2 regions of the Ignavigranum ruoffiae genome follow, and region 2 is predicted to be linked to the other one. Evidence: predicted binding sites of a transcription regulator. Region 2 holds the regulator's gene; the other holds the start of a gene.
What was found. The regulator LexA, encoded in region 2, represses DNA repair genes until DNA is damaged. The targets are predictions, from matches to a motif close to CNAACANNTGTTNG.

Region 1: M0R79_RS05535 (replication-associated recombination protein A) is a predicted target of LexA. The motif match lies at 1,807-1,820, and genes of this name have one in related genera.

Annotation. Positions count from the first base shown of each region.
Region 1 covers NZ_CP096206.2:1,156,494-1,159,921, forward strand. The annotation lists gene mnmA (tRNA 2-thiouridine(34) synthase MnmA) at 1-137, opposite strand, end outside; gene M0R79_RS05525 (cysteine desulfurase) at 166-504, opposite strand; gene M0R79_RS05530 (cysteine desulfurase family protein) at 511-1,659, opposite strand; gene M0R79_RS05535 (replication-associated recombination protein A) at 1,944-3,227, shown strand; RNA gene ssrS (6S RNA) at 3,327-3,428, shown strand, end outside.
Region 2 covers NZ_CP096206.2:810,862-814,289, forward strand. The annotation lists gene recJ (single-stranded-DNA-specific exonuclease RecJ) at 1-179, shown strand, start outside; gene M0R79_RS03975 (adenine phosphoribosyltransferase) at 175-687, shown strand; gene lexA (transcriptional repressor LexA) at 971-1,594, opposite strand; gene M0R79_RS03985 (DUF896 domain-containing protein) at 1,680-1,919, shown strand; gene M0R79_RS03990 (YneF family protein) at 1,986-2,204, shown strand; gene M0R79_RS03995 (lysophospholipid acyltransferase family protein) at 2,391-3,017, opposite strand; gene M0R79_RS04000 (glutaminyl-peptide cyclotransferase) at 3,094-3,428, shown strand, end outside.

The DNA of each region.
Region 1 (3,428 bases), 350 kb from region 2:
TCATCGGTATCGTCCCAATTCTTCATAAACAGACCAATTACATCATAGCCTGCTTGTTTCAGTAACAATGCCGCCACAGAAGAATCCACGCCACCACTCATGCCGACGACGACTCTTTTATGTTGATTTTCTGACATGGTTCCCTCCTTTCTTAAACTACGCCTTTTACTTCACTTCTACGAGTACATTGCGATCGATAAAGCCATCAAAGATAAAATTAATCTTTTCGACTAACATGGCATTATTATCTAATTTACTCACATCAATGCGCTTCAATTCATTATGGCTCACTGTGGCAATTGATAAGCCATCTAGGTCCTTGTTAACCATCACTTTAAGAATCAAACCTTGTTTATGGTCCACATTCATATCTCTTTTATAGACATGATTTCCTGAATTTGTCTTCATAAAACCATTATCTCTTAGAGTATATGCCTTACATGCTGGACTCACTTTAAATACTCGATCGAAACCTTTCAGCTCTGCTTCTTGTTGAAATGACATGACGTTTTACTTCCTTTCCAGTATTTCTAATAATATCTTGGTAAAAGTTTTAATATCTTCCATCGTTGTTTGATAACCATAAGAGATGCGAATGCTTTGATGCCAGCGATCACTCTGATCGGGATAATAAGCTTGTAAAACTGGGCTATCGGATACTGAGCCAGCTGAACAAGCAGATCCAGCTGAAACATAAATGTCCTTTAAATCTAATTGGATCAAAATTTGACTAGCTTCACGTCCAGGCAACCAAAGATTCAAAATATGATCAACTTTATCTGTCTCCACCCCATTCACTTCAAAGAGAATACCCTGTTCCGTCAAGGTGTCAACGATATATGTAGAATAGGTGTGGGCCTGTTTATTGGCCTGGTCTTGTTCCTTGGTAGATAAGGAAAGAGCGTGCACCATCCCTCGTATATAGGGTAAATTTTCGGTTCCAGAACGTAATTTTGCTTCTTGACCGCCACCGAACAATAAGGGTTTTAAGATCATCCGTTCATCCCATGGCCGATAAACTAAGAAGCCGATGCCCTTAGGACCGGCAAATTTATGAGCAGAGCCAACAAAACTCGTACAGTACTCTGCTACATCCTCTGTTGACAGATGCCCCATCATCTGAACCGTATCGACATGAAACCAAGGTATATTGTGTTCGCGAGCCGCTAAACCAAGATCTTTAATCGGTAAGCGAGTCCCTAATTCATTGTTAATTGCCATAGCAACCCAGCCAATCGTATCTGAGCTACTCGCAGCGATAAAATCATTGACTGTATAATTTCCTGCTGTATTAGGCTTCAAATAGGTCACGCGAAATCCATCCTGTTCTAAATGCTTTAGTACTTCAGAAACGGAAGGATGCTCAATAGCTGTCGCTACAATGTGTTGGCCAAAACCTAATTGCCGTGCTTGTTCAGCTTGTTGACGGAGGGCCCAATTATTAGCTTCTGTTGCTCCAGAGGTGAAATATATTTCATTCGCTGAGACACCTAATAGCTGAGCCATCTCTTCGCGAGCTTGCCTTAATTTTTGTTTGCTTTTTTTACCAATTTGATAAATTGAAGAAGGATTTCCATATTCTTCTTGTAAACTATGTTGAATCAATTCGATGACTTCTGGTCGAATCGGATTGGTTGCCGCGTAATCTAAATATATCATAATAGCCTCCTCCGTGATTACTAAGCCTATCCTACCATAAATTTGAAATATATTTAGTAGAAAAAAGATCCAAAAGGACCTTTACTCGTTTGAATCGACATAGTATATCATCTTTATCAATTAAATACTAGTCTTTTGTGAAAATTACGAACGAATGTGCGGATATTTCTGCTTATTCAGTTAAATGGTGTTTTAATCGTGTTTGACTTTTTATCGTGTTCAGAAATTCTATGCTATAATTTATTATTGAAAGAAATGAAACTTGCTAATCAAGGAGGGATTAAGTGCAAGAACCCTTAGCATATCGTATGCGTCCTCAGAATATTGATCAAGTCATTGGTCAACAACATCTGGTCGGATCAGGTAAGATCATTCGTCGGATGGTCGATGCCAACCGTCTCTCATCGATGATTCTCTATGGTCCTCCTGGGACTGGTAAAACCAGCATCGCTGCCGCTATTGCTGGGTCCACTCACCTCGCTTTTAGAACTTTAAACGCTGCCACCGATTCGAAGAAAGATATTGAAATTGTAGTCGAAGAAGCCAAAATGTCGGGGAGTGTCATCCTACTCTTAGATGAAATCCATCGGCTTAATAAGGTTAAACAAGATTATCTTCTCCCCCATCTCGAGAACGGACGGATTATCTTAATTGGCGCTACCACTGAAAATCCCTATATCGCCATCAATCCTGCTATTCGTAGTCGGCTACAAATATTTCAAGTTCATCCTCTTAGCCCTGAAGATATTAAGATTGGATTGCAAAGAGCTTTGGCCGATTCAGAAAGAGGTATGGGGCAATATTCGGTGGATATTTCTGAAGAAGTGCTGAATCATTTCGCCCATGTCAGTCAAGGTGATCTACGTTCGGCTTTGAATGCCCTTGAATTAGCGATTCTCTCGACCCAAGCCAATGACCAAGGAATGATTGTCATTGATCAAGAAGTGGCTGAAGAAAGTTTGCAACATAAGCGGATGGCCCACGATAAAGATGGCGATGCTCATTATGATGTGATTTCGGCTTTACAAAAGTCGATTCGCGGTAGTGATGTCGATGCAGCTATTTATTACCTGGCAGTCCTCCTTGAAGCTGGAGAATTATTAATTGCCTGTCGACGCTTATTAGTCATCGCCTTTGAAGACATTGGTTTAGCTAATCCAGCAGCCGCTCAGCGAACTGTGGCCGCAGTAGAAACCGCAGAAAAATTAGGTCTCCCAGAAGCTAGAATCCCTCTAGCTTTTGCGACAGTGGAACTGGCTTTAAGTCCCAAATCAAATACCAGCTATCGGGCCATTAACACCGCCATGGCAGATATTCAAGCGGGTCACTATGGCCCCGTACCGGAACACCTGCGAGATGCTTCCTATCAAGGAGCCAAAAAATTGGGACGAGGCATTGATTATAAATATCCCCATGATTATCCTGGCCACTATGTAGATCAACAATATTTGCCAGATGCTTTAAAAGATAAACAATATTTTAAAGCTGATCCCACGGCTAATTATGAGGCGGCTCTGCTAAAGATTTATCAGAATATTCAACAGAAACAAGCCAAAGACCAAACGTAATGATAGCCCTTACAAGGCGACACTATCAATCTTTGTTCTACTTGCTTGAGCAAAAAAACTTGCAAAGCAGACAAATTGTGCTACAATACAACCATAGAAAGTTGTCTGCGGTGTACGAGAGACACGTATTGTGTGGACCGAACAATTATTCTTATCTTGGGATCCTATGATCGAGTAACTATGACAAGCCTTTTACACTTG
Region 2 (3,428 bases):
TTACAATAAAGGATGGTTGGATACAGAATATAGATCCAAGCCAGCATGAGAAGATTGATATCTTCTCTTTACCGAGTTACCAGACTTACCTAGCGAGTCTAGAAGCTGAAGCGTTATTAAATTTCCAACCTTTGCAGGTTGTGAAAGAGTATTTTGAAGGGAAGAAGATCAATGATTGATTTAAAAAACTATGTTGCCCGTGTTGATAATTATCCAAGTGAGGGTATCATCTTTCGCGATATCACGCCACTCATGGCGGATGGCCCAGCTTTCTCCTATGCAACTCAACAAATCGTTGACTATGCCAAAGATTTGCAAGTAAATGTTGTGACTGGACCCGAAGCACGTGGCTTTATTGTAGGTTGCCCGGTTGCTTACGCTTTGGAAATTGGCTTTGCTCCAGTCAGAAAACGGGGCAAACTACCTCGCGAAGTCATAGAAGTGGAATATGATTTAGAATATGGCACTGATATTTTGGCCATTCACAAAGATGCTATTCAACCCGGACAAAGAGTCCTGATTATTGATGATCTATTAGCTACTGGCGGAACCATGAAAGCGACCATTGAACTCGTAGAAAAATTAGGTGGGATTGTCGCTGGTTGTGCCTTCTTAATTGAGTTAGTCGACTTAAATGGTAAAGACAAGCTCAAAGGCTATCAATATAAAGCCTTAATGAAATACTAAATCGGCGATGAAAAGTCTATTTTTATCATTGGTCAGACTGGTTGATAGTGTGTTTTAGCGTAAATTATTAAATGAATGATTTGAGCTATACTTTAAGGTTCACTGATCCACGAAATAAGCCCTTGCCATTTGGTTGGCAAGGGCTTAGAAAGAAGTGGATTTTTCTTGTTGATGGGTTGATGGAGGGTACAAATTGGTGACTTCAATCTCTTTCAATCAGGCGAACTGAGTGAGACTCGTATCATAAAATTGAAAAATAGCCTCTAATCAGTCTAAATATCGATTAAAATTCTCGGTATAAGGCAACGACCTTTCCTAGGATACTGACTTGATTAAGGATAATATCTTCCATGAAGTCATTTTCAGGTCGGAGTATATAATAACCATCTTTTTTATAGAATCGTTTGCAGGTTGCTTCATCTTCCATGGTCATGGCAACTACAATGTCCCCATTATTAGCCTGGCTCTGCTTACGGACGGTTATCAAGTCACCATCGAGGATACCAATATTAATCATGCTTTCACCATTAATTTCAAGCATAAACAATTCGTCAGGATCAAATTTCTCTAAATGACTGGGAATCGGATAATAGTCGGTGGCATCTTCAACAGCAAGAATAGGACTGCCGGCAGCAACTCGTCCTAATAGGGGAATCGAAGCTGGCTGCTGATTGAGTCCCAATGCTTGAAAACCTTGTTCGGTTAGTTCAATGGCTCGGGTTAAGCTGGGGTCGCGACTGATAAAGCCATTTTGTTCTAAGCGAGACAAGTGGCCATGCACCGTCGACGTCGAAGCCAGACCCACTTCAGCGGCAATTTCGCGGACGGTTGGTGGATAGCCTTTACATTCAATTGTTTCATGAATGGATTTAAGAATATTTAATTGTTTTTGGCTAATTTTTGTCATAAGCGTTGTACCTTTCTATTTCTTAATGTTATTATAACAAAGATAAAGTGATGAAGCAAACAAATGTTCGCTGAAAGGAGATTCTATGTTAGAGAAAGAAAAGATGGATCGATTAAATTATTTAGCTCGAAAGAAAAAGACCGAATCATTGACTGACGCTGAATTGAAAGAACAAGTCACCCTTCGTAAAGAGTACTTACAAGCTTTCAGACGTGGTATGCGCAATCATATCGAAGGAATAAAAATCGTCGATTCTGAAGGAAATGACCTTACCTCGGCTAAAGTCAAAAAAATTCAAAAAGATAAAGGCTTACATCGACCTTAAATTTTACTTGGTTTTAAACTCATTTTTTAGTACAATATTTAAGATGTTAATTGAAGGAGGGATAGGATGGAAACTTGGGTATGGATCTTGATTGTTTTATTAGCCCTTATTGGAGGACTGATTGGCGGATTCTTTATTTCACGTAAATACATGATGGATTATTTTAAAGAAAATCCACCGATTGATGAACGTATGATTATGACAATGATGGCCCAAATGGGACAAAAACCATCACAAAAGAAAGTTAAACAAATTATGGCTTCAATGAAGATGCAATCTAAATAGCTTTGTTTGAAAACTCATTTTTGTGGAAAGAAATATAATAAGCCAATTTTTCGCTCAAAGGGCAGAAAAAGGGTAAACATAACCAAAAGAAAAAGAGTTGCTAGCTCGAGTAGGCAACTCTTTTTGCTTTTATAAGATAAATTCTAACTGCTGCAGTTAAGGCTTGCTCCGCCGAAGTGGAATATTTTACATTGTCTTTTTCTTTTTGGGAATATATTTATAATCCGGATTATTTAATTTATCCAGGCGGTCAAACTCTTCAGCAATTTGTTGATCAATGGCTGCCAAATCAGCTTTTTTATATTTTTTGCCTTCAATATAGGGAATGGCTGGTCCAAAGGCGATGCGAGCTTTGCGACGACTGATAAATTGCCAGAAATTGCTTGGCGGTTGAATGGATACCGGAATAATCGCTTTGTGGCTTAAAGTTTGAATAAAGGCAGTTCCCCCTTTGACCTCTGTGGAGTAACGAGAGCCGGTGGGAAAGATACCCAAGTCAAGTCCATCTGCTAAGAGTTTGACCGAGTGTTTAATGACTTTGGTCGATGGCTTATCCCGATTGACTGGGAATACATGGGCTGATTTTAATAATGCTGCCAGCGGTTTAAATTTAAAAATTGATTCTTTAGCCATAAAAGCAATCGTTCTGTCTTTCAAATTAATGGCAAGATAGAAGGGATCAGTGGCAGACCGATGGGTCGCTGCAAAGATGACACTGTCGTCTTTAGGGATATTCTCGAGTCCCTGGATAAGCGGTCGCCCATTTAATAACTTAAATAGACCTGATATAATAGTAATGAAAAAATGGTACATGTTTGGCTATCCTTTCTTCAAAAGTATTCTCATTGTATCAATTTATAATTTATCATGCTAGTCTGGAGGGATGATTATGCTTTATTGTATTCTAAGCTTATTCATGATGCTGAATTTATCCATCATGAATTCTCCGGTTAAGTTAGTATCTATCCTACCTAGTGATCAGGAATTGTTTACCCAAGGCTTTACAGTTGATAAGCAAGGACGGATTTTAATCGGATCGGGACAATATGATCAGTCACAATTGGGTTATTTAAATCCTGACACGGGGACTTTAGAGAGTAAAGTGAAGTTGGCCAATGAATATTTCGGTGAAGGCATTACGGATACACCTTATGGTATTTGGCAATTGACTTGGAAATCTGGCAAGGCTTTCCTCTGGGATGATCAAAGTTTCGAGCTGACTAA